One region of the Sphingomonas sp. BL2 genome, then DNA from elsewhere that is predicted to be linked to it. Evidence: riboswitches for the same ligand, from Rfam matches in the RefSeq annotation. Region 1 holds a riboswitch; each other region holds the start of a gene.
The links. Region 1 has a riboswitch for cobalamin ahead of AC1ME3_RS06925 (TonB-dependent receptor). Riboswitches for the same ligand answer to the same signal wherever they lie in the genome.

Region 1 (5,018 bases):
CGGCACCGGGCGAACTCGCCCGGTGCCGGTCGTCGATGGGTCTAGAAGCCGAAGCGGAGTGCGATGTCGATCGCGCGGGGGCGGCCGAGGACCCATTGCTGGTTGTTGTAGGTGTTGAGCGCGTAGGTCGTGTCGAACAGGTTGTAGGCGTGGATGTCGACTGCGAGCTGCGGCGTTGCGGCGTAGGAAAGCGTCGCGTCCACCGTGGTGTAGCTGGGGACGCGGAAGCCGTTGGCATTGTCCGAATAGCGGCGGCCGACGTAGCGCAGCCCGGCGCGTGCCTGAAGTGCACGTGTCGCGTTCCAGCGCAGCCAGAGATTGGCGAGCGTCTCGGGCACGTCGGGCGGCGTGTTGCCGTTGAAGCTGGTGCCGCCGGAGATGAAGTCGTCGAACGTCGCGTCGAGGATGCTGCCGTTGGCGTCGATCCCGATACCGTAGGGCAGGTCGAGCGCCACCGCCGCCTCGATCCCCTTGGCCGATCGCTGTCCGACCTGCTCGATCGGGCTGGTCGCGGTCTGTTGCGCCAGGAGGCGTTTCTTGACGACGCGGTAGGCGGCCAGCGTCGCGGTGCCGTGGCCGTCGAGGAACACCGCCTTCGCGCCGACCTCGACCTGGTCGCCGACCGCGTTGCTGAACTGCACCTGCCCGGTCGAATAGGTGGTCAGCGTGCCGAGCGGGTCCACGCCCGTCGCATATTGCGCGTACAGCGAGACGGTCGGGATCGGCTGATAGACGCTCCCGACGCGCCAGGTCACGTTGTGCAGCCGCTTGTCGAGCGCGAACGTCTCGGTGGAGACGCCGCTGGGATAGTCGATCGTCCAGCGTCGTACCTTGTCGCGCTCGTAACGTATCCCGCCGACGATCGAGAGGTGCGTCCCGAGCTTCAGGCGATCCTCCGCGAAGAGCGCGTATTCGTCGGTGCGCGTGCGATAGCGCGGCGCGATCCCCTGCGTGTCGACGATCAGGCCGGGATCGAAGGCGAAGGGATCGACCTCGGAGATTTGAGGGTCCGAACCGAAATTGTGCGAATAGGTCAGCTTGATGAGGTTGACGTCGAAGCCCGCGACGAAATCATTGTCGATGCCGTCCGCGATCGGGGTCTTGAGCGTGAGGCTGGCCTGATCGCCCCATTGCGTCTGGTCGTGGACGATACCGGTCATGTCGGTGCGGAAGATGCGCCCTGGCGTGCCCGCATCGGCGTTATACCCGTTGGGACAGAAACCATCCGCAGCGATCCAGCAATAGCTTTCGAGGTTGAGCCAGGAACGCTTGGACGTCAGGCGATACGCCTGGTTGCTAAGCGTGAGCGTATCGCTGGGCGTCCAGTCGACCTGCACCGTCGAGCGGTTGTCGCGGTAGCGGATGTAGCCGTCGCGCGTGTTGTAGTTGCGCTCCCGATTGGCGTCGTCGAGCCGGCCGTCGATCAGCGGCGTACCGAAATAGCGCATCGGGTTCTGGTTGCCGTAGTCGTCACGGGCGGTGACGACGAGCGTGTCGGTCGGCGCCCAGCGTAGCGTGGCGGAGAGCGCATAGCTGCGCGACTGGCCGCGATCGACATAGCCGTCCGATCGTCGGTAGCTGCCGTCGATGCGGTAGGCGAGGCGGTCGGTGATCGGCCCCCCAGCGCCGGCCGCGACGTGAAAACTGTCCTGCGAACCATAGCCGATCTCGCCTTCGACCTCGGTGTGCTGCGTATCCGGTTTGCGCATCAGGACGTTCACCGCGCCCCCCAGCGCGCCCTGGCCGTACAGCACGGAGGCGGGACCGTTGAGGATGTCGATGCGCTCGACCATCCACGGATCGGTCGGGAAGGTGATCGTGCCCGCCGACGGGAACAACCGCACGCCGTCGATGAGCTGGAGCACCGAACCCTGGCCGCTGAAGCCGCGGGCGGCGAGCGCGGTGCCGCCATTGCCGGGGTTGCCAGCGTTGCTGATGCCCGGTGCGCGGCTCTCCGCGTCGATCACGGACATGTCGCCGCGCGCGCGGATCGTATCGCCATCGATCACCGAGATCGTCGCGGGGGTCTCGAGCGGGGTGAGGCCGAGGCGGCTGCCAGTCGTGTTGACCGTGGTCAGCGTGTCCTTCGCGTGCTGGCCGACGACCAGTATGTCTTCGGTGTTGGCGGTTGTGCTGGCGGGCGGCGCGGATTGTGCGCCGGTCGGTGTCGCGAACGCAGGCGACAGCAAAGCCCCCGCAAGTGCGAGGCGAGATGTCAGGAATGGCATTACGGTAATTCCCCGGAGCGTCTAGCGAACCCGGCAAGGACCTCCCGCGAACGGCCGGCATCCGCGCCAGCCGGACGCCATCGCGACCGACACGCATGCCCGTGCGGTCCTCACCGCACACGTCGTCGCTCGACGGAGTACCGTGCCGCGGCCACCCCCTGGGCCAGGCAAGAGCGACCAGACGCCGGCAGGTCTCCTGGCTCACGGGTCGTCACACGATGCACGGCCTTCCCAGGCCGTGCGTGACATCACGCCTGGCCCAGTGGCTGCCCCTTTCGTTCGAGAAAGGAGCGATATGCATCGCGCTCGCCGCTTACAGTTGCAGGGACAGCCTCGGCTTCGAACGGCGAACCATCCTCACCGCGTTCCCTTTTAAGTCCCTCTCGGGACACCGACGCGATCATGTCGACCTGCTCCGATGGAGCTGGTCGACGGGAAGGGTGTATCCGGATCGACGGCTGCGGGCAATCGCCACGGGGAACCGTCGCGGACCGCGCGGGGTGAACCATATAGGTTAAAACAGCTTGACATCGTCACGCTCGTTCGGTACATAACAAGAACGCTGAAGAATTGCGGGTTGGGCTGGGTGGCTTGGCTGCGGAGACGAGGGGCCGGGACGGTCGGGGTGGGAGCCTCGGGCGTTGCCGGCCCTCGTTGCGTTCTGGCGGGTTTGTTCATGAGGTAGCGGGGGCGCGGTATGATGGGCTTTCGGAAGGTGGGAGATAGTGCCGGCGTGGGCACGGGTGCTTTGGCGGACGGGCGGCGCGGGACGATCGTGAACGGGAGCAGGAACCGGGGGATCCAGAGGCGGGCGCTGCGGTACGACGGATGGACCAAGCCGCGGCGGGCGGAATTCCTGCGGGCGCTGGGGACGACGTGCAACGTCAGGGCGGCGGCGGCGAGTGTCGGGCTGGCGTTGAGCGGTGCGTATGCGTTGCGGCTGCGCGACCCGGTCTTCGCCGCGTCTTGGGCGGCGGCGCTGGCTGGTGGCTATGACCGGCTCGAGGAGGCGTTGCTGGCGGCGGCGATCGCGGGGTTGAGCGGCGACTGGGGGGAGGAGACGCGCGAGGCGGCGGCTGGGGCGGGGACTGGCGGTGAGGGCGATGTGGCGCTCGATGCTGGGGTGGAGGCGGGGCTGGGGACGGGACCCGATACCGGAGTCGTGCGGCTGGCAGGCATGCAGGCGGTGCAGGTCGCGCTGGCGATGCTGGGCCGGTATCGCGCGGCGCAGGCTGAGGGCGGCAAGCGCCAGAAGACGCGGCATCGGCGGGCGTCGCCCGAACAGACCAATGCCTCGATCGCGAAGAAGCTGGATGCGCTGGCGAAACGGCTGGCGCCGCCGGTCGCGGTGATCGTGCTGGGGGCACCGTCGGATGATGACGGGTCTTCTCCGGTGGCGCCTCCTGAGAAGCCCCCTGAGAAGCCCCCTGCGAAGCCTCCTGAGAAGGACGTTCGGCATGAGCGATGACCGGTCTGGTGCGGGCACGCCTGGCGGGGGTTCGGACGGCGTGGGGGAGGACGGCGTGGGGGGTGAAGGCGATGCGGGGGATAGCCGGGATGTGATCGCCGAGCTGGCGGCGTTGCCGGCGGCGCGGCGGGCGCGGCTGGTCGGGACGCTGACCCCGGCCGAGCAGCATGAGCTGAACGATCGCTGGTCCGTCTGGGCGCATCCGGGGCAGTGCCTCGACGGTCGGCGCATCGGTGATCGGATCGCGGCGGACGACTGGCGGATCTGGGTGATTTTGGCCGGGCGCGGGTTCGGCAAGACGCGGGCCGGGGCGGAGTGGGTCAGCCAGGTCGCGCGGGACAATCCCGACGCCCGGATCGCGCTGGTGGGGGCGACCATCGACGATGTGCGGCGGGTGATGATCGAGGGGGAGAGCGGGCTGCTCGCCGTCGCGCGCGATGACGAGGACCCGGTGTGGCGGGCTGGGCTGGGGGAGCTGCGGTTTGCCAATGGGGCGTTGGCGTCGGCGTATTCGGCGGAGGCGCCGGAGGGGTTGCGCGGGCCGGAGCATCACGTGGCGTGGTGCGACGAGGTCGCCAAGTGGCGCAACGGGAAGGCGACGTGGGATAACCTGATGATGGGGCTTCGGCTGGGGACGCTGCCGCGGATCGTGGTGACGACGACGCCGCGGCCGGTGGCGTTGTTGCGGCGGATATTGGCGCTGCCGGGGGTGGTGCGGTCGCAGGGGCGGACGCGGGATAACGTGCATCTGCCGGCGAGTTTCGTGGAGTCGATGACCGCGTCCTATGCGGGGACGCGGTTGGGGCGGCAGGAGCTGGATGGTGAGCTGATCGAGGATGTTGTCGGCGCGTTGTGGACGCGGGAGCTGGTGGAGTCTCGGCGGGTGGCTTTTGCACCGGCCGTCGTGCGGGTTGTCGTTGGGGTGGATCCTCCCGCCGGGAGTGTGTCCGGGGGGCCTGGGGATGCTTGCGGGATCGTGGTGGTGGCGCTCGGGGATAACGGGTTTGCGTATGTGCTGGAGGACGCCAGCGTGTCCGGGGCTAGTCCCGAGGGGTGGGCTCGGGCGGTGGCGGAGTGCGCGGCGCGGCATGGGGCGGACCGGGTGATCGCGGAGGCTAACCAGGGGGGGACTATGGTGGGGAGTGTTCTTTCTGGCGCTGATCGCGCGATGCCGGTGAAGCTGGTGCATGCTTCGCTGGGGAAGGTGGCGCGGGCTGAACCGGTGGTGGCTTTGTATGAGTCTGGGCGGGCCTGGCATGTGGGGGCTTTTCCGGACCTGGAGGATGAGCTTTGCGGGCTGATCGCGGGCGGGGGGTATGAGG
Region 2 (7,850 bases), 1.7 Mb from region 1:
TCACCGGCGCGATCGTCTGGAGGCGGGTATAGAGGTGCATGAACGAACCGTAGAAGAACGGGTCGCCTTCGCAGAGGACCACGACGTCCTCGCCTGCGTTTGCCAGCGTTGCGAGGCGGTCGATGCAGGTGGCGTAGAACGCGGACAGGCAGTCGTTGTAGCGCGAGTCCGAGACCGGGATCTCAGTGGTGACGGGGTATTCCATCGGGAATTCGATCACGTCGTCGCGGAGCATACCGTCGACGATCTTTCGGGCCTGGCCGGGACGTCCGGCCTTGCGGAAATACGCGATGTGGCGCGCGCCGCGGACGAGGCGGTCCGAGCGGACGCTCATCAGGTCCTGCGCGCCGGGGCCCAAGCCGACGCCGTGGATCGTGCCCCCAGTTCGTACGGGTGTCATTCGGTGCCGCTCGCTAGCGCGTTGATCGCGGCGACGGTGATCGCGCTGCCGCCCATCCGGCCCTCGACGACGACGCAAGGCACGGGCTGGTCGGTCCACAGCGCCGCCTTGGATTCGACTGCGCCGACGAAGCCGACCGGGCAACCGATGATCGCCGCGGGACGCGGGCAATCGGGGTCTTCGAGCATATTCAGGAGGTGGAACAATGCGGTCGGCGCATTGCCGATCGCGACGACGGCGCTGGCGAGATGCGGGCGCCAGAGTTCGAGTGCGGCGGCGGATCTGGTATTGCCCATCGTCCGCGCGAGTTCGGGCGTTTCCGGGGCGTGGAGCGTGCAGACGATGCGGTTGTCGGCGGGCAATCTGGCGCGGGTAATGCCTTCGGTGACCATGCGGGCGTCGCACAGGATCGGGGCGCCGGCTTGAAGCGCGCGACGCGCCTCGACTGCGAACGTCGGCGTGAAGCGGATGTGCTGGGCTAGGCCGACGAGCCCGGCGGCGTGGATCATGCGGACCGCGACGGGCTCCTCCTCGGGCGAGAAGCGGGCGAGATCGGCTTCGGCGCGGATCATCGCGAAGGACTGGCGGTAGATCGCCGCGCCGTCGGTTTCATAGGCGTAAGGCATTCAGGCGGCTCCGAACTGGACGAGGATCTGCGCGACGTCGAGGCCTGCGCGGGAGGGTGGTGCGCCGGCACGCGCGTCGAACGCGAGGTCGTAGCGGCCTTCGCGACCGGTGAGCGTGACGTCGGCGGGGGCGGCGTGCGCGCATCCCTTGGCGCAGCCGGAGACGTGGAGGCGGCCGGCGATGTGCGGCGCCAGGCGTCGGGCGAGCGCGCGCGTCTCGACACTGCCCTGCGGACAGGCTGGTGCGCCGACGCAGGCGTCCGCGTGAAGCGTTGGCGAGGCGGGGTCGGTGATGAAATCGACCGGGTCGGGTTCAATTAGAAGCGCCGCGTCGGCTTCGCAGATCGCGATATGCCAAGGGGTAATGCGGATCGCTTTAATTGCTCGCTCGGTGTCGACGTAGCGTGCCAGCGCGCTCGCTGTGATCCGACCGAATGGGAGGCCTAGTGCGAGTCCGAGGGAATGCTGTCCGACGTGAAGCGGTGGCGCGCTTGCGGCAGGATGGGTTGTTGGGGCTGCCCAATCCGGCAGTATGGCGCTGTGGCGTACCATGCGGCCACTGGCGATGCCGCCGCTGTCGACGAACCAGTGCGCGAGTGCGATCAACCGGTCGACTTCGGTGCCGGGCGATACTGGCGTGCCAAGGGTCCGGCCGTCGCCGCGGAGGATAAGCGTTCCAGATGCAGCGCGCTCGATGCGGAAGTCGGCGGGGGCGTCTTGCAACACCGGCGCTACGCCAGCGTCGATCGCGAAGCCGACCTTGCCGGGGAGTTCGGGCAGGTCCGCCAGACGCGCGCGCAAGTGTTCGGCGATGCGGTGGGTGTCGTCGCCCGTCCGCCATTCCGGCGCGACGAGGATGTTCGCGCGCGCTTCCCGGATCGGATCGGGATCGATGAGGCCGAGATCGAGCAGCGTGTCGATCAATGGACGCCAGCTATCCTCGCGGACGCCGCGGATCTGGAGGTTCGCGCGGCTGGTCAGGTCGATCAGGCCGTTGCCGTGCGTCGCCGCCGTGTCGCACAGGCCGAGCGTTTGCTCACGCGTCAGGCGACCGAGCGGTGGGCGGATGCGGACCAGCAGGCCGTCGCCCGCCATCATCGGGCGCCATGCGTCGGGGCACCAGCCTTGCACGACAAATGCGCTCATGCCGGCAGGTCCAGCGCTGCGAGGATCGAGTTGCGGCGGGTCGGCCAGAGGTCGGCGGCGTGCAGGGCTGCAAAACGCGCCTGCATCGCCGCGAGCGCGCCGGGGTTGGCTTCGGCGAGGAAGGCGTGGACGTCGTCGCGGCCCAGCGTGGCGTCGTAATAGAGGTCGATCAGTTCGGGACGGACTGCGCTGGCGAGATGCGCGAAGGCGCCGAGGTGATCGAGCGTGGCGGCGATCTCCGCGCCACCGCGAAAACCGTGGCGCATCATGCCGTCGACCCAGGCGGGGTGTGCCGCGCGGGCGTGGACGACGCGGGCGATCTCCTCGTTGAGCGGGCGGGCCTTGGCCTGGTTCGGATCGCGTGCGTCGAGATGGTAGAGCGTGGCGCTGCCCCCCGCGACCGCCTGTGCGGCGGCGAAACCGGCTTCGTGCGCGGCGTAGTCCGCGGCGAGGAGGAGGTCGGTTTCGGGCAGGTCCTGGACGTGGACGAAGGCATCGGCGGCGGCGACGCGGTCGCGGATGCCGGCGGGGTCGAAGCTGTCCTGGCCCCCTTCCCCATCGGCGTCGAGCGCGTGGCTGGAGGCGGACAGCCAAGCTTGGCCGGCGGTCAGGCGCGCTTCCGGCGTGTAGGTCTCGGCCGCGTCGCCCATGCTGAGGCCGTAGCGGCCGGGTTCGGGACCGTAGACGCGCGCGGTGGCTGGCTTGCCGACGAACGGGTTCCAATCGGCCGGTTCGTCGCGTGCGCCTAGGGCTCGAACGGTCTGGCCGAACATCGTGCAGAGTGTCGGGAAGGCGTCGCGGAACAGGCCGGATACGCGCAGGGTGACGTCGATGCGGGGGCGGTCGAAGTTGGCGAGCGGGAGGATCTCGACGCCCGTCACGCGGTCGGATTGCATGTCCCACACCGGTTCCGCGCCGAGCAGGTGGAGTGCCATCGCGAACTCTTCGCCCGCGGTCCGCATGGTGGCGGAGGCCCATAGGTCGACCACGAGGTTGCGCGGGTAGTCGCCGTGGTCCTGTAGGTGGCGGCGGACGAGTTCGTCGGCGAGCTTCATGCCTTGGGTATGGGCGGCGCGGGAGGGGACCGCGCGAGGATCGGTGGTGTAGAGGTTGCGGCCGGTCGGGAGGACGTCGGCGCGGCCTCGCCACGGGGAGCCGGAGGGGCCGGACGCGACGCGTTTGCCTTGGAGGGCCGACAGGAGACCGGCGCGTTCGCCGGCGCCGTGTTCGCCGCGGCCGTAGATGTGGAGGCCGTCACCGTACTGGCTCTCCTTCACGTCGCAGACGAACGTGTCGATGCGGGTGATCGCGTCGGCTTGGGATTGCGCGTCGTCGAGGCCCAGCGTAGCGGCGAGACCGGTGGCGGTGGCTTCGTCGCGGATGTCGCGTTGCAGGCGATCGCGGCGCGCGGGATCGAGTCCGTCGGCGTTGGAGAATTCGTCGAGCAGCGCTTCGAGGCGGCCGAGGCCGGCGCCGGTGCGCGTGCGTTCGAGCGGTGGCGGGACATGGCCGAGCGTGACCGCGCCGATGCGGCGTTTGGCTTGGGCTGCTTCGCCGGGGTCGTTGACGATGAACGGGTAGATGACGGGCATCGCGCCGGTCAGAGCCTCGGGCCAGCAGGCATCGGACAGCGCAACCGACTTGCCGGGGAGCCATTCGAGCGTGCCATGCGCCCCGACATGGACCAGCGCGTCGGTGCCGCGCGTGCGGAGCCACAGGTAGAAGGCGACATAGGCGTGGCAGGGGCAGCGCGAGAGGTCGTGATATTCCTCGGCGCGTTGATTGGTGCGGCCGCGTTCGGGTTGGAGGGCGACGAGCGCGCCGCCGTGGTCGATCGCGGTGAAAGCGAAATCTTCGGTCGGTTCGCCCCAGGTTTCCTGAAGGTCTTTCCGCAGGGTTTCGGGAAGGTGCGCGAGGGCTTTGCGGTACTCGGCGAGCGGCCAGTGAATGCGTGAGGTAGCTAGATCAGTTGCGTCAGGGGTGATCGCGTAGCCGGCCTCGATGAGGTCCGCGAGGATCGCTTGCGTGGAGGCTAGCGCGTCGAGGCCGACGGCGTGCGCCATCTGGTACGCCTTGCCGGGGTAGGTCGAGAGGACGATCGCGATGCGGTGGTCGGCTACCGGTTTGCTCGAGAGGGTCGTCCACGCTTCGATCCTCGCGGCGATGGCGGTGATGCGGGCTGGGTCGGCGCGGTGTTCGCGGCGGGTGTATTCCAGGTCGCCGTCGCGCGCGGCGGCTTCCTTGAAGCTGGCGACGCCGGCGAAGAGGCGGCCGTCCACTTCTGGAAGGACGACGTGCATGGCAAGGTCGGCGGGCGACAGGCCTCGGGTCGCGCCGATCCAAGCCGCGCGGTCGGAGGTGGCTAGCGCGATCTGGAAGACCGGAACGTTGGCACCGTCGAGCGGCGTGGTCTCGGCGGTGCCTCGTGCGGAGAAGGCGGTGGCGTTGACGATCGCGGCAGGCCTTAACGCTGTGGCCCAGCGGCTCAGCCAGCCGGCTGCGTCGGGGGCTTTCAGCGAGGGCGCGAAGAGGCCGATGACGTCGAAGCCTCGCGCGGTAAGCTCGACGTGAACCGCTTCGATCGGGTGGAGGTCCGCAGCGGTCAGGTACGAGCGGTAGAAGACGATCAGGACGCGGGGGCGTTTCGCGTTGAGCGCGAATGCGGCTGGGCACGTCACGCCGTCATTCGGCTGCCAGCCGCCGACGTCGGCGATCGCGCGGACGCCGGTGACCGGGCCGGCGTAAATGCCCGCGGCGAGCGCGAACTGCGCCAGTGCCGCTTGCGCCGCGACGGCGCCGCCGGTGTCGCAGAGATGCGCCAAACGGCGGAGCGTCGAGAGCGGGATCGTCGAGGCGGCGTCGAGGCGGCTGTCGATGCGACCGTCTGCTGCGAGGACGGCGAGCGCGATGCCCTGCTCCCGCGCGAGGTTCTCGACCTGTTGCAGGCCGTAGCTCCAATACGACCGCCCGCCGATCAGCCGGATGAGGATGCCCTTCGCGCCCGCCAGCGTCTGCTCGACATAGGTGTCGACCGACAGCGGATGCTGGAGCGCGGTCAGGTTGGCGAGGCGTAGCGACGGCAGCCGGCTTCCGGCCGCATCCGCACGTTTCCAGCCCGCGGCGAACGCGCCGAGGTCACCGTCGGAGAAGGACAGGACGACGAGGTCCGCGGGGGATTGGGCGAGGTCCTGCGGGACCGCGCTTTCCTCCAGCCCGTGGGTCTCGCGGAAGACGACGTGCATCGTGGGCCTCAGTCGTCCAGCGCGGCCTTGATGCGGGCCTCGTCGATCCGGTCGTGCTCGGCGATGACCACGAGTTGCGTGCGGCGCGGTTCGTCGGCACGCCAAGGGCGGTCGTATTGCGTACGGACGCGCGCGCCGACAGCCTGGACGAGCAGGCGCATGGGCTTGCCGGTGACGGCGGCGTAGCCCTTCACGCGGAGGATGTCGGCGCCGCGGGCGAGCGCCTCGATCTTCGCGGTCAGGTCGGCGGGGTCGGCGATCTCGCCAAGCTCGACGACGACGCTGTCGAAGTCGTCATGCTCGTGATCGTCCTCGCCGTCGTGATGCGAGGGGCGGCTGGCGATGTCGTCTTCGGCCGCGGCGTTCAGGCCGAGGATCACGCGGGGATCGATGATGCCGTCGGTCAGGTCGATCACCGGGAGCGGCCGTGCGGACTCCGCGGTGATGACGGCGCGTGCCTTGGCGACGCCTTCGGGGCCGGCGAGATCGACCTTGGTGAGCAGGACGAGATCGGCGCAGGCGAGCTGGTCCTCGAACACTTCCGACAAAGGCGTCTCGTGATCGACGCTCGGGTCGGCGGCGCGCTGGGCGTCTAGCGCGGCGACGTCAGGCGCGAACCGCCCCGCGGCGACCGCCTCGGCATCGGCGAGCGCGATGACGCCGTCGACGGTGATGCGCGAACGGATCGCGGGCCAGTCGAACGCCTTCAGCAGCGGCTTGGGCAATGCGAGCCCGGACGTCTCGATCAGGATGTGATCGGGGCGCGGGTCGAGCGCGAGGAGCGCCTCGACGGTCGGAATGAAGTCGTCGGCTACCGTGCAGCAGATGCAGCCGTTCGCCAGCTCGATCACGTTCTCGGCCGGGCAATCGGGGATCGCGCAGCCCTTCAGGATGTCGCCGTCGATGCCGAGCGTGCCGAACTCGTTGACGACGACGGCGAGACGACGACCGCCGGCGTTGCGGATCAGGTGGCTGATGAGCGTGGTCTTCCCGGCTCCGAGAAAGCCGGTGACGATCGTGACGGGGACCTTTGAAAGATCGGGCATTGGTATTCTCCTGCGAGCACACGCACGCACGACCATAGGGCCGCACGCGTTCGTCGCTCAGACGGAGTACCGTGCCGCGACCATCCCCTGGATCGTAGCAAGAGCGACCGTTGCGCTGGCAGGTCTCCTGGCTCGCGGGTCGAGGCTCGACGTACGCCTTCCCAGGTTTTCACCCAGTGGCTGCCCTTCTCGTGAAGGGCGTGTGCGTCTCGCTCACCGCTTACAGTTGCAGGGACAGCCGCGGCATTGGGAGGAACTCCCGCACCGCATTCCCATTCAAGCCCCGAAGGGCACCGGCGCGATCTGTGAGGTTCGGTGAAACCGAGCCTCGAGGGTTGGTTAGAGTAATTCCGAGAGCGTGCCAATTCGCATATCGGTAGTTTTCGATCCTCCCCCGCCAGGGGGAGGTGGCACCGGAGGTGACGGAGGGGGCGGACACGGAACAAACGTGATCGCCGTCCTCCCCCTCCGTCGCTTCGCGCCACCTCCCCCTGGCGGGGGAGGATCGAGAGCGCGTCGAGCTTGGGGAACGGAAGAGCTAGCCTATCCGTGCACGACTTCGATCTCGTCGAATCGTTTCCAGCGGTAGATCGCGAAGCTCAGCACCCAGCAGAGCACGAACAGGCCGATGATCGCGAAGCCAAGGCCGTTGAAGTTCTCGCCGAGCGCCGTTGCGACATCCCATATGCCGCCGGTGAAGCCGAGCTTCGATCCGAGCAGCGCCAGCGTCTCGATCCCGCCGATCGCGATCGCGACGATCGCGGAGATCAGCGTGATGGTAATGTTATAGTAGAGCTTGCGGATCGGCTTCACGAACGCCCATTCATAGGCACCAAGCATGACGACGCCGTCCGCCGTGTCGACCAGCGCCATGCCGGTCGCGAACAGCACGGGGAGGACTAGGACGACACCGATCGAGAGACCGTCGGCGGCCTGGCTTGCTGAGAGGCCGAGGATCGCGACCTCCGTTGCCGTGTCGAAACCGAGGCCAAACAGGAAGCCGAGTGGCGCCATGTGCCAGCTCCGCGTGACCAGCCGGAACATCGGGCGGAACAGACGTGCGAGCAGCCCGCGGTTGCCGAGGAGGAGGTCGAGGTCCTCCTCGACATAGGTGCCGCCGCCGCGGACATGGCCGAAGGTGCGCCACACCGAGCGCAGGATGATCAGGTTCATCGCCGCAATCGTGAACAGGAACACGGCGGAAATGACGGTCGCGACCACCCCGCCGACCTGCTTGAATGCCTCGAACTGCGACAGCGCATTGGCGGTCAGTGCGATCGCGACGGCGGCGATGAGCACGATCCCCGAATGGCCGATCGCGAACCAGAAGCCGACCGCGATCGGGCGCTGGCCGTCCTGCATCAGCTTGCGCGTCACATTGTCGATTGCC
Region 3 (7,850 bases), 880 kb from region 1:
GTCGTGACGGCGCGCAGCACTCCGTTACCTCGGCTACTCCAATTGGGCCCCGGCCTCCGCCGGGGTGGTTGTCGTATGCGTGTCGCATCACAGCCCCGCCCGGATCGCGGCGAGGCGTTCGAGCGCAGGCGCGATGGTAGGCCCGCCGCAATTGATCAGGACGCGCGGGAAGACGGCTTGCGGCGTGTTCGGCAGCAGGCGGCGGCGCAGTGTCGTGCCACGGCTGGCGCGTTCAGGGGCCATCACGACGGCGGGCGGCTGCGTCACGATCGTCTCGGCGGATAGCGTGCCGGTGTGCGTCAGGCCGTAGCTCGCGGCGGCGTTGCGGAAGCCGACGCGCGTCATCATGTCGTTCAGCAACGTGCTCCCCCCGGTCGCGAGATCGCCGCTGATATAGAGCAACGCGCTCGGCGAAGCGCCGTCCTCGCGGCTCCAGCGCGTCACCGCCCGGTCGATTTCCGCGTTGATCCGCGCTCCGCCCACGGGCGCACCGACCGCTTGGGCGATCTGCGTGACCTGCGCCTGGCTCTCCGCGATCGAGTCGGGGATGCCGACCAGCAACGTCTTCAAACCGGCGCGCGCGTACGCCGCCTGCGTCGCGGGCGGCGTGTAGGTGCTGGCGATGACCAGATCGGGGTGGAGCGCGATCACCTCCTCCGCGGTCCCGGCGATCCCGCGAAACCTGCGCGCGACGGCGATCGAGATCGAGGTCGCGGAGGGATCCTGCGAATAATGGCTGATCGCGGCGATCCGTGCAGGCGGCAGGATGCGGACCAGCACCGAATCCACGCACGGATTGGTCGAGACGATCCCCCCGCCTACTCCCGCGCCAGGGGGTTTTGCGCAGCCCCCGAGCAGGAGCGCGAGGAGGATCGCCCCACGCCTCACTTCAGCCGCAACCGCACGCCGCCATAGGCCGCGCGGCCGTAATTGCCGTAGCCCGCAATCGTCTCGTACCGCGAGTCGGTCAGGTTATCGATGCGGCCATAGACCGCGAACCGCTCCCCGATCGGCAGTTCCGCACGCACGCCGGCCAGCGCATAGCCGTCGAGACGCGTGGTATTGCTCGCCTCGTCGAAGCTGTCGCCGACCATCGTCACGGTGCCGCCAACGGAGAGGCCGAACGCGAACCGGTAATCGGCGTCGACGCTCGCGGTCTGCTTGGGGCGGCGCGCGAGATCATTGCCGAAATTGTCCCCGATAGAGCGGTTCTCCGTATCGATATAGCTGTAGTTTGCGGTCAGCGTCAGCGCGTCGACCGGGCGCAGCGCGAGCGTGAATTCGACGCCGTCCGCTTCGGCCCGCGCGACGTTGTCGTAGACGCCGAACGGGCGCTTGGCGCAGATCGAATTGGGCGTCTCCAGCTCGGTCGGGCTGCAATCGCGGAAGTCGATCTGGTTGCGCGTGCGGCGATTGAAATAGGTGACGCCTGTGCGGACCCGGTTGCCGAGGAACGCCTGTTCGACGCCGATATCGAAATTGCGCGCGGTCTCTGGAGCGAGGCCACGGTTCCCGTATTCGGAGAAGAGCTGGTACAAGGTCGGTGCCTTGAAGCCCTCGCCATAGCTCGCGCGGACGGTGGTGCCGGTGCGCAACGCCAGTGCAGCGTTCGCGCCAAACGTCGTGTGGCTGCCGAAATCGTCATGGTCGTCGTTGCGGACGCCGCCCGTGATCGTGAGGATGGAGAGCGGCTTGACGATCAGCTGACCGTAGACGCTGGTGATGCCGGTATGCGCGAAGGTGAAGCCGTCGTTAAAGCGGCTGTTCTCGCGCTCGACGCCGGCGACGACGCGCATCTGGTCGAGCGGACGGAAGTCGCCCTGATACTCGTAGCGTTCGCTGCGGCCGCGGCCGAGAAACGTCACATCCCCGCCGGGCTGCGAGTAATTGTCGCGGTTGATATCGGCGATCGTGAACGCCACGCGGTTGTTGAACCGGCCATCGGCGAGGTTCGCATGTAGGCCAGCATAGCCGTACAGCTCCTGCGTGGTGCCGTAGGCAAGGCTGTCCGCGACCACGAACGTCTTCGGGTCGAAACCGTCGTCGATGTCGACCTTGCTGTCGGCAAAATAGCCGCGCAGGTCGAGGCCGATGCCCGGCGCGAACTCGACGCCGACCCGCCCGGTCGTGCCATATTGGCGATAGCCGTCGCGCTCGGTGCCGCTGGCCGCGGACGAGATGCCATCGGTGCGCAGATATCCGCCGGTCAGCGATCCGGACACCGGCCCCGACTTGCCCGACACGCCCGCGCTCGCGAACACGCTGTCGGCATAGCCATATTCGGCGTTGGCGCGCGCCTGCACGCCTTCGGTCGGCGCGGCGGTGATGATGTTGACGACGCCGCCGATCGCCTGGCTGCCCCACGGCACAGAGTTCGGGCCGCGCAAGATTTCGATCCGCTCGACCGAGCTCGACAGGAGGTTGCCGAAGTTGAATCCGCCGCCGGTCGACGACGGATCGTTGACGCGCACGCCGTCGATCACGACGAGCGTTTGGTCCGCCTCGGCACCGCGGATGCGGACGCTGGTCAGTGCGCCGACTGTGCCGTTGCGCGTGACAGTGACGCCGGGCGTGGTCGCGAGCAGGTCGGAGACGATGGTGGTCTGGCGGCGCTCAATCTCGGCGCGGTCGATCACGGTCACGGCTTGGCCGATCTCGCTCAGCGGTTGCGCCGCGCGGGTCGCGGTGACGACGATTTCGGGGGCGTCGGCGTCGGGAATGTCCTGCGCATAGGCGGGCGATGCGATCGCCGCGGCACTCAGGAGAAGGAAGAATTTCGTCATCGGCTGCGTCCTAACCAGAACCGCCAGCGACCATTCGCCGGGCGGCCAGACGTCTCTCGCTCGAGGAAACCCGGCAAGACCGGAGCACTCGTCCGCGCCGGACACCCGCCCGCGCAGTGGATCGACCGTGAGGGGCAGGTCTCCTGGCTTCCGGGTCGCCGCGCCCACCCCGCCTTCCCAGGTCGAGACCCAGTGGCATATTAGGGGTGGCCGCTATCCGGTCACAGTTGCGGGTACAGCGCCGGTCTTGCGGATTTGGATCGTGACGACCCGGCCGCGCACCGACTTCCCTTTTGATCCCGTTGCCGGGAACCCTTCACGGGGGTGGCATTAGTCGTGCGCCAGACACGGGTCAACGCGGGGGATAAGGAGCATCGACCCGCGATAGCGCGCGCTGAGGTAGGGTTGGCACAGCCCATCGCACCTCCCCGGCGGAGGCCGGGGCCCAGTTGGGAAACGTCGCTAACTGCGCGTGGTCCGTCGTTACTGCGACCTCGCCAACTAGGCCCCGGCCTCCGCCGGGGAGGTGGCGTGTTAGTCGGGACGTCGCTTTCCCTTCCTTGTTCTCCCGCGAAGGCGGGAGCCCAGTCTGGGTCCCCGCCTTCGCGGGGAAACATGCTGTCTTTCTTTCCCTGGCTGCGGGCGGATTGACTCTTACCGAAGCCCGTATCGCAGCCCGACCCAGATCGTCCTCGGCATGGCGCGCTCGACAATGTTCGCGCCGCTGATCCCTGCCTCGACGCGCTCATTGAACAGATTCTCTCCGCGCAGTTCAGCCACCAGCGATCGCAGGATCGGCAGCGCCGCATACGCATCCAGCGTGGTCGCCGGATCGAGCACCCGCGTATTCTGGTCGTCATCGAACTGCTGGCCGATATGCCGCACCGTCAGCGACAGCGCCGCCGCGTCGCGCCGCCAGTCGACCGTCCCCGATACCTGATCGCGCGGGGTCTGCGCCGGTCGCAAGCCGTCCAGCGCAGCCGTGATCCCCGAACCCTCGACCGTCGAATTCGTATGCGACCACGACGCCTGCACGCCAATCGGACCGGGTCGATACGCCGCATCCAGCTCGAACCCATGCGCGCGGATCGCGTCGAGGTTCTGGCGAACACGGTAGGTGGTGACACCCGGCAACACCTGCGGCGGATTGGTCGTCGTGACGTTCGCCACCGCATCCTTCAGCCGGTTGTAGAAATAGGTCGCGGCAATGCTCACGCCCGGCGCAGGCGTCAGCGTCACCCCGCCCTCGACCCCGGTCAGCCGCTCCGGCGACAGCAGTGCGTTCGCCGCGGTCGCATCGTTGCCGACGCGGAATGGCCGATACAGCTCGTTGAGCGTCGGCAGGCGCCACCCGCGATACCCGGCCGCGCGCAACGTGATCGCCTCGACCGGCTGATACGCTACGCCCGCCCGGCCGGTCGTCTCGCTGCCATCGCGATCGGCATAGCGCAGATTGGTCAACGCAGCGCCGCCCGCCAGCGGCCGTTCGGACAGATAGCCACCGTCGATCGACCACCAGTCGACCCGGCCACCCAGGCTGAACGTGAAGTCGCCCGCGAGAAGACTCCCATCCGCGAACACACCCGTCGTCGTCGTGCGCCCGCCGGCCTCGCGCCGCCGCGTCGGCGCTGCGTTGACGAACGTGTACAGCTCCTGCGTCTTGCCGCTGACATCGCGAACATCCGCGCCCAGACGGAGCGTAATGCTCTCGCCCAGCGGCGGCGCGATCTCGATCCGTCCGCCAAGCCCGGTCGCGGGCGTATTATACTGATTCAACGATTGGATCGCGGTCGTCCGCGCGGCACTGATGCTGTTGAAGCTGCTCGCGAACGCCCGGGTCTGCAGATATGCCAGCGCTGAATAGCCCCAGCGCCCGCGCCCGACGAGCCGGACGCTCGCATCCGCGCCTTCGCTCTTGTTGTCGGTGAAGTCGCTGCCCCGGTCGCGCCGATCGGTGAACGCGCTCGCATTCATCTGTAATTCGGTCTTCGCACCGATCCCGACCACGGTCCGCAACGCCCCCGACGCCTGCTCGTACGGCGCGGCGCGATCGACGATCCCCCGGCTCTCCTCGACGGTCGGGGTGAAGCCATCCCCCCGCGCGTAAGCGCCGGACAGGGTCGCAAACCCCGACCCGCGCACCAGTGCAGCCGACCCCTGAGCATCGACCGAATCCCGGCTGCCATACGCGACACTGCCCTGGAAAGGCGCCGCCCGGTCCGGCGTCGCACTCTCGAGCTCGACCGTCCCGGCCAGCGCACCCGGCCCCTGATACCCGCTACCGCCGCCGCGCGTCACACGGATGCGCCCGAGCCGCCCCGTCGCATAGGCAGGGAACGCGACCCAGCCGCCGAACGGATCCGCCTGCGGCACACCGTCGAAGATCAGCAGCGCGCGGCTCGACGCATTGCCGCCGATCCCGCGCAGCGAAATGCCTTGGCTAGTCGGGTTGGCACTGCGCGAATCCGACCGGCGGAACTGCTGGAGCCCCGCGACGTCGGCCAGCACGCTCTCCAGCCGATTGCTCGCGTTCGCCTGGATCCGTGCGCGATCGATCGTGACGACGTCGTACGCACGATCGCCGGGCGCATCGGCTAGCCCGCGCCCGGTGACGACGATGTCAGCCGGCTGGTCGCCAGGCGCGACGGTCGTCTGCGCGACCGCGCCACCGGACGAAATCAACACGAAGGCGAGCGTAGAGAGCGAGATACGGATCATCGCCGCCGCATGGCAGCTTTTCCGCCCGCCCGGAATACGCCTCCGACGTCAGGCCGCGCCGAGCTTCGCCGCGTTGCGCACAATCGCCGCCGCGCCGCCAAGAACCACCGCATCCTCGACGAACCCCGTCGGCGTCTGGCCGTACTGCGACATCGCCGCCATCCGCGCACGCCAGCCGGGATAGGACGCCGCGACCGCCGTCAGTCCACCGACCGCGGCGCCGATCCACCGCTGCCGCCGCGGGACGAGCGACGCGCCCGCGATCGCTGACGTGACGAACCGCGCGGCCAGACCGATCGCGACGATCCGGTCGGGCGCGGTCTTCTGCTTGTCCCCCGCCATCTCGCCGATCGCGAGTGCCAGCGCACCCGCCGCGACGACGGGATGCGACAGCAGCTTCGGCGCACCATGGTCGGCGGGCAGTTCGTCACGAGCGGCGGCGATGGCGACTGCGGCGAGCGGCGTCATCGCGCGCTGGCCACCGACAAGGCCCATCAGGAAGGATGCGAGCATGATGATCTCCGGGAAAGCAGGTTCGAGCGCATCAACGCACGCGAGACCGGCCAGGGTCCGCCGTTGGGGAGAACGGGCGATCTCCTTGATTCAGCACGGAAACCCGGACGCATGTCGGTCGTTCATCGCGGTATCCCCCCAAAGCTTCAGGACACAGATCGATGAGATTCGATGACAAGATCGTGGTGATCACCGGTGCCGCCTCCGGCATCGGCGAAGGTGCCGCGCGTCGTTTCGCCGCGGAGGGCGCGACGCTGGTACTCGGCGACAAGGACGCGGACGGCCTCGCGAAGGTCGCGGCCAGCCTCGACGGCACGACCGTCGAAACGCTCGAAACCGACGTCTCCGACATGGCCGCTTGCGAGGCGCTGGTAGCGCATGCGAACGACAAGTTCGGCCGCATCGACGTGCTCGTCAACGACGCCGGTGTCGACCATCTCGGCAAGCTCGACGAGGGCGACCTCTCCCAATTCACCAAGGTCATCGAAACCGACCTCTACGGCGTCGTCCACATGAGCCGCGCCGCGATCGCCACGCTGCGCGCGAACAAGGGCTGCATCGTCAACGTCTCGTCGGTATCGGGCCTCGGCGGCGACTGGAACCACAGCTTCTACTGCGCCGCCAAGGGCGCGGTGACCAACTTCACCCGCGCGCTCGCGATGGACGAGGCGAAGCACGGCGTCCGTGTCAACGCGGTCAACCCGTCGCTGACCTACACCGCGCTGACCGCGGGCATGAAGGACCAGCCCGACCTGATCGCGAAGTTCGAGGAACGCATCCCAATGGCACGCGGCGCACAGCCCGAAGACATCGCCGGCGCCATCGCGTTTTTGGCTAGCGCCGACGCGCACTATATAACCGGGGTCAACCTGCCGGTCGACGGCGGCCTGTCCGCCTCGAACGGCCAACCAGCGCTCTCCTGAGCGCAAGAGGATCACCATGACCGACTATAAGAAAACCGACGAGGCGATCGCCAAGCTCACCCCCGAGCAGTTCCACGTCACGCAGCAGAGCGGCACCGAGCGGCCCGGCACCGGCGAGTATCTCAACACGCGCGAACCCGGTCTGTACGTCGACATCGTCTCTGGCGAGCCGCTGTTCGCGTCCGCCGACAAGTTCGATTCGCATTGCGGCTGGCCGAGCTTCACCAAGCCGATCACGCCCGAGCACGTTGCCGAGCTACACGATCGCAGCCACGGCATGGTCCGCACCGAGATCCGTTCGGCGGGTGCCGACAGCCATCTCGGCCACGTGTTCGAGGATGGCCCGCAGGACAAGGGCGGCCTGCGCTACTGCATCAACTCGGCGTCGCTGCGGTTCGTCCCGCGCGCCGAGATGGAAGCCAACGGGTATGCCGCTTACCTGCCGCAGGTCGACGCGGCAGGCTGACGATGGCGCGTGACGGTGTGCCGCACGGACACACCGTCACGTCTTGACGAGACTTCTCTTCAGCGCCGGGTCGCGAGCTTCGCACCCAGCGCCGTGATCAGCCCGAACACCGCGTGGTTCACGCTGTGCATGCCGATCGTCTTCGCATCGGCCTGCCACTCCGGCGGTTTTACGCCAAGCAACGGCCCCGTGATCCAATGCATCGCCGCATAGAACGCCGCGCCGAACACCAGGCCCGATCCAACGACCGACGCTTCCTCGTCGACAGTCGCGGCGTAGACCGCACCCGCCGCCGCAGACAGCAACAGGTGACCGCCCTGCGTTACGGTCTGCTCGCGTAACGACGGCAGGGCGGCCGCGGCGGGCATGTCGATGCCGAGCTTCTCAGCCGTCTTGCGTTCGAGCGTGACGATCTCGGACGGTTCGCCGCTCTTGCGCTCGCCCGCC

Region 2: another riboswitch for cobalamin. It lies ahead of cobW (cobalamin biosynthesis protein CobW); the one in region 1 lies ahead of AC1ME3_RS06925 (TonB-dependent receptor).
Region 3: another riboswitch for cobalamin. It lies ahead of AC1ME3_RS02710 (TonB-dependent receptor plug domain-containing protein); the one in region 1 lies ahead of AC1ME3_RS06925 (TonB-dependent receptor).

The regions. Positions count from the first base shown of each region.
Region 1 is NZ_CM155261.1:1,484,008-1,489,025, forward strand. It holds gene AC1ME3_RS06925 (TonB-dependent receptor) at 42-2,228, opposite strand; cobalamin riboswitch at 2,398-2,637, opposite strand; gene AC1ME3_RS06930 (hypothetical protein) at 2,962-3,696, shown strand; gene AC1ME3_RS06935 (DNA-packaging protein) at 3,686-5,018, shown strand, end outside.
Region 2 is NZ_CM155261.1:3,209,610-3,217,459, forward strand. It holds gene cobI (precorrin-2 C(20)-methyltransferase) at 1-400, opposite strand, end outside; gene AC1ME3_RS14940 (precorrin-8X methylmutase) at 397-1,026, opposite strand; gene cobG (precorrin-3B synthase) at 1,027-2,172, opposite strand; gene cobN (cobaltochelatase subunit CobN) at 2,169-5,414, opposite strand; gene cobW (cobalamin biosynthesis protein CobW) at 5,423-6,460, opposite strand; cobalamin riboswitch at 6,561-6,773, opposite strand; gene AC1ME3_RS14960 (HoxN/HupN/NixA family nickel/cobalt transporter) at 7,004-7,850, opposite strand, start outside.
Region 3 is NZ_CM155261.1:606,602-614,451, forward strand. It holds gene AC1ME3_RS02705 (ABC transporter substrate-binding protein) at 88-888, opposite strand; gene AC1ME3_RS02710 (TonB-dependent receptor plug domain-containing protein) at 885-2,783, opposite strand; cobalamin riboswitch at 2,900-3,115, opposite strand; gene AC1ME3_RS02715 (TonB-dependent receptor) at 3,438-5,501, opposite strand; gene AC1ME3_RS02720 (DUF4126 domain-containing protein) at 5,550-6,014, opposite strand; gene budC (meso-2,3-butanediol dehydrogenase) at 6,176-6,937, shown strand; gene msrB (peptide-methionine (R)-S-oxide reductase MsrB) at 6,954-7,403, shown strand; gene AC1ME3_RS02735 (hypothetical protein) at 7,463-7,850, opposite strand, start outside.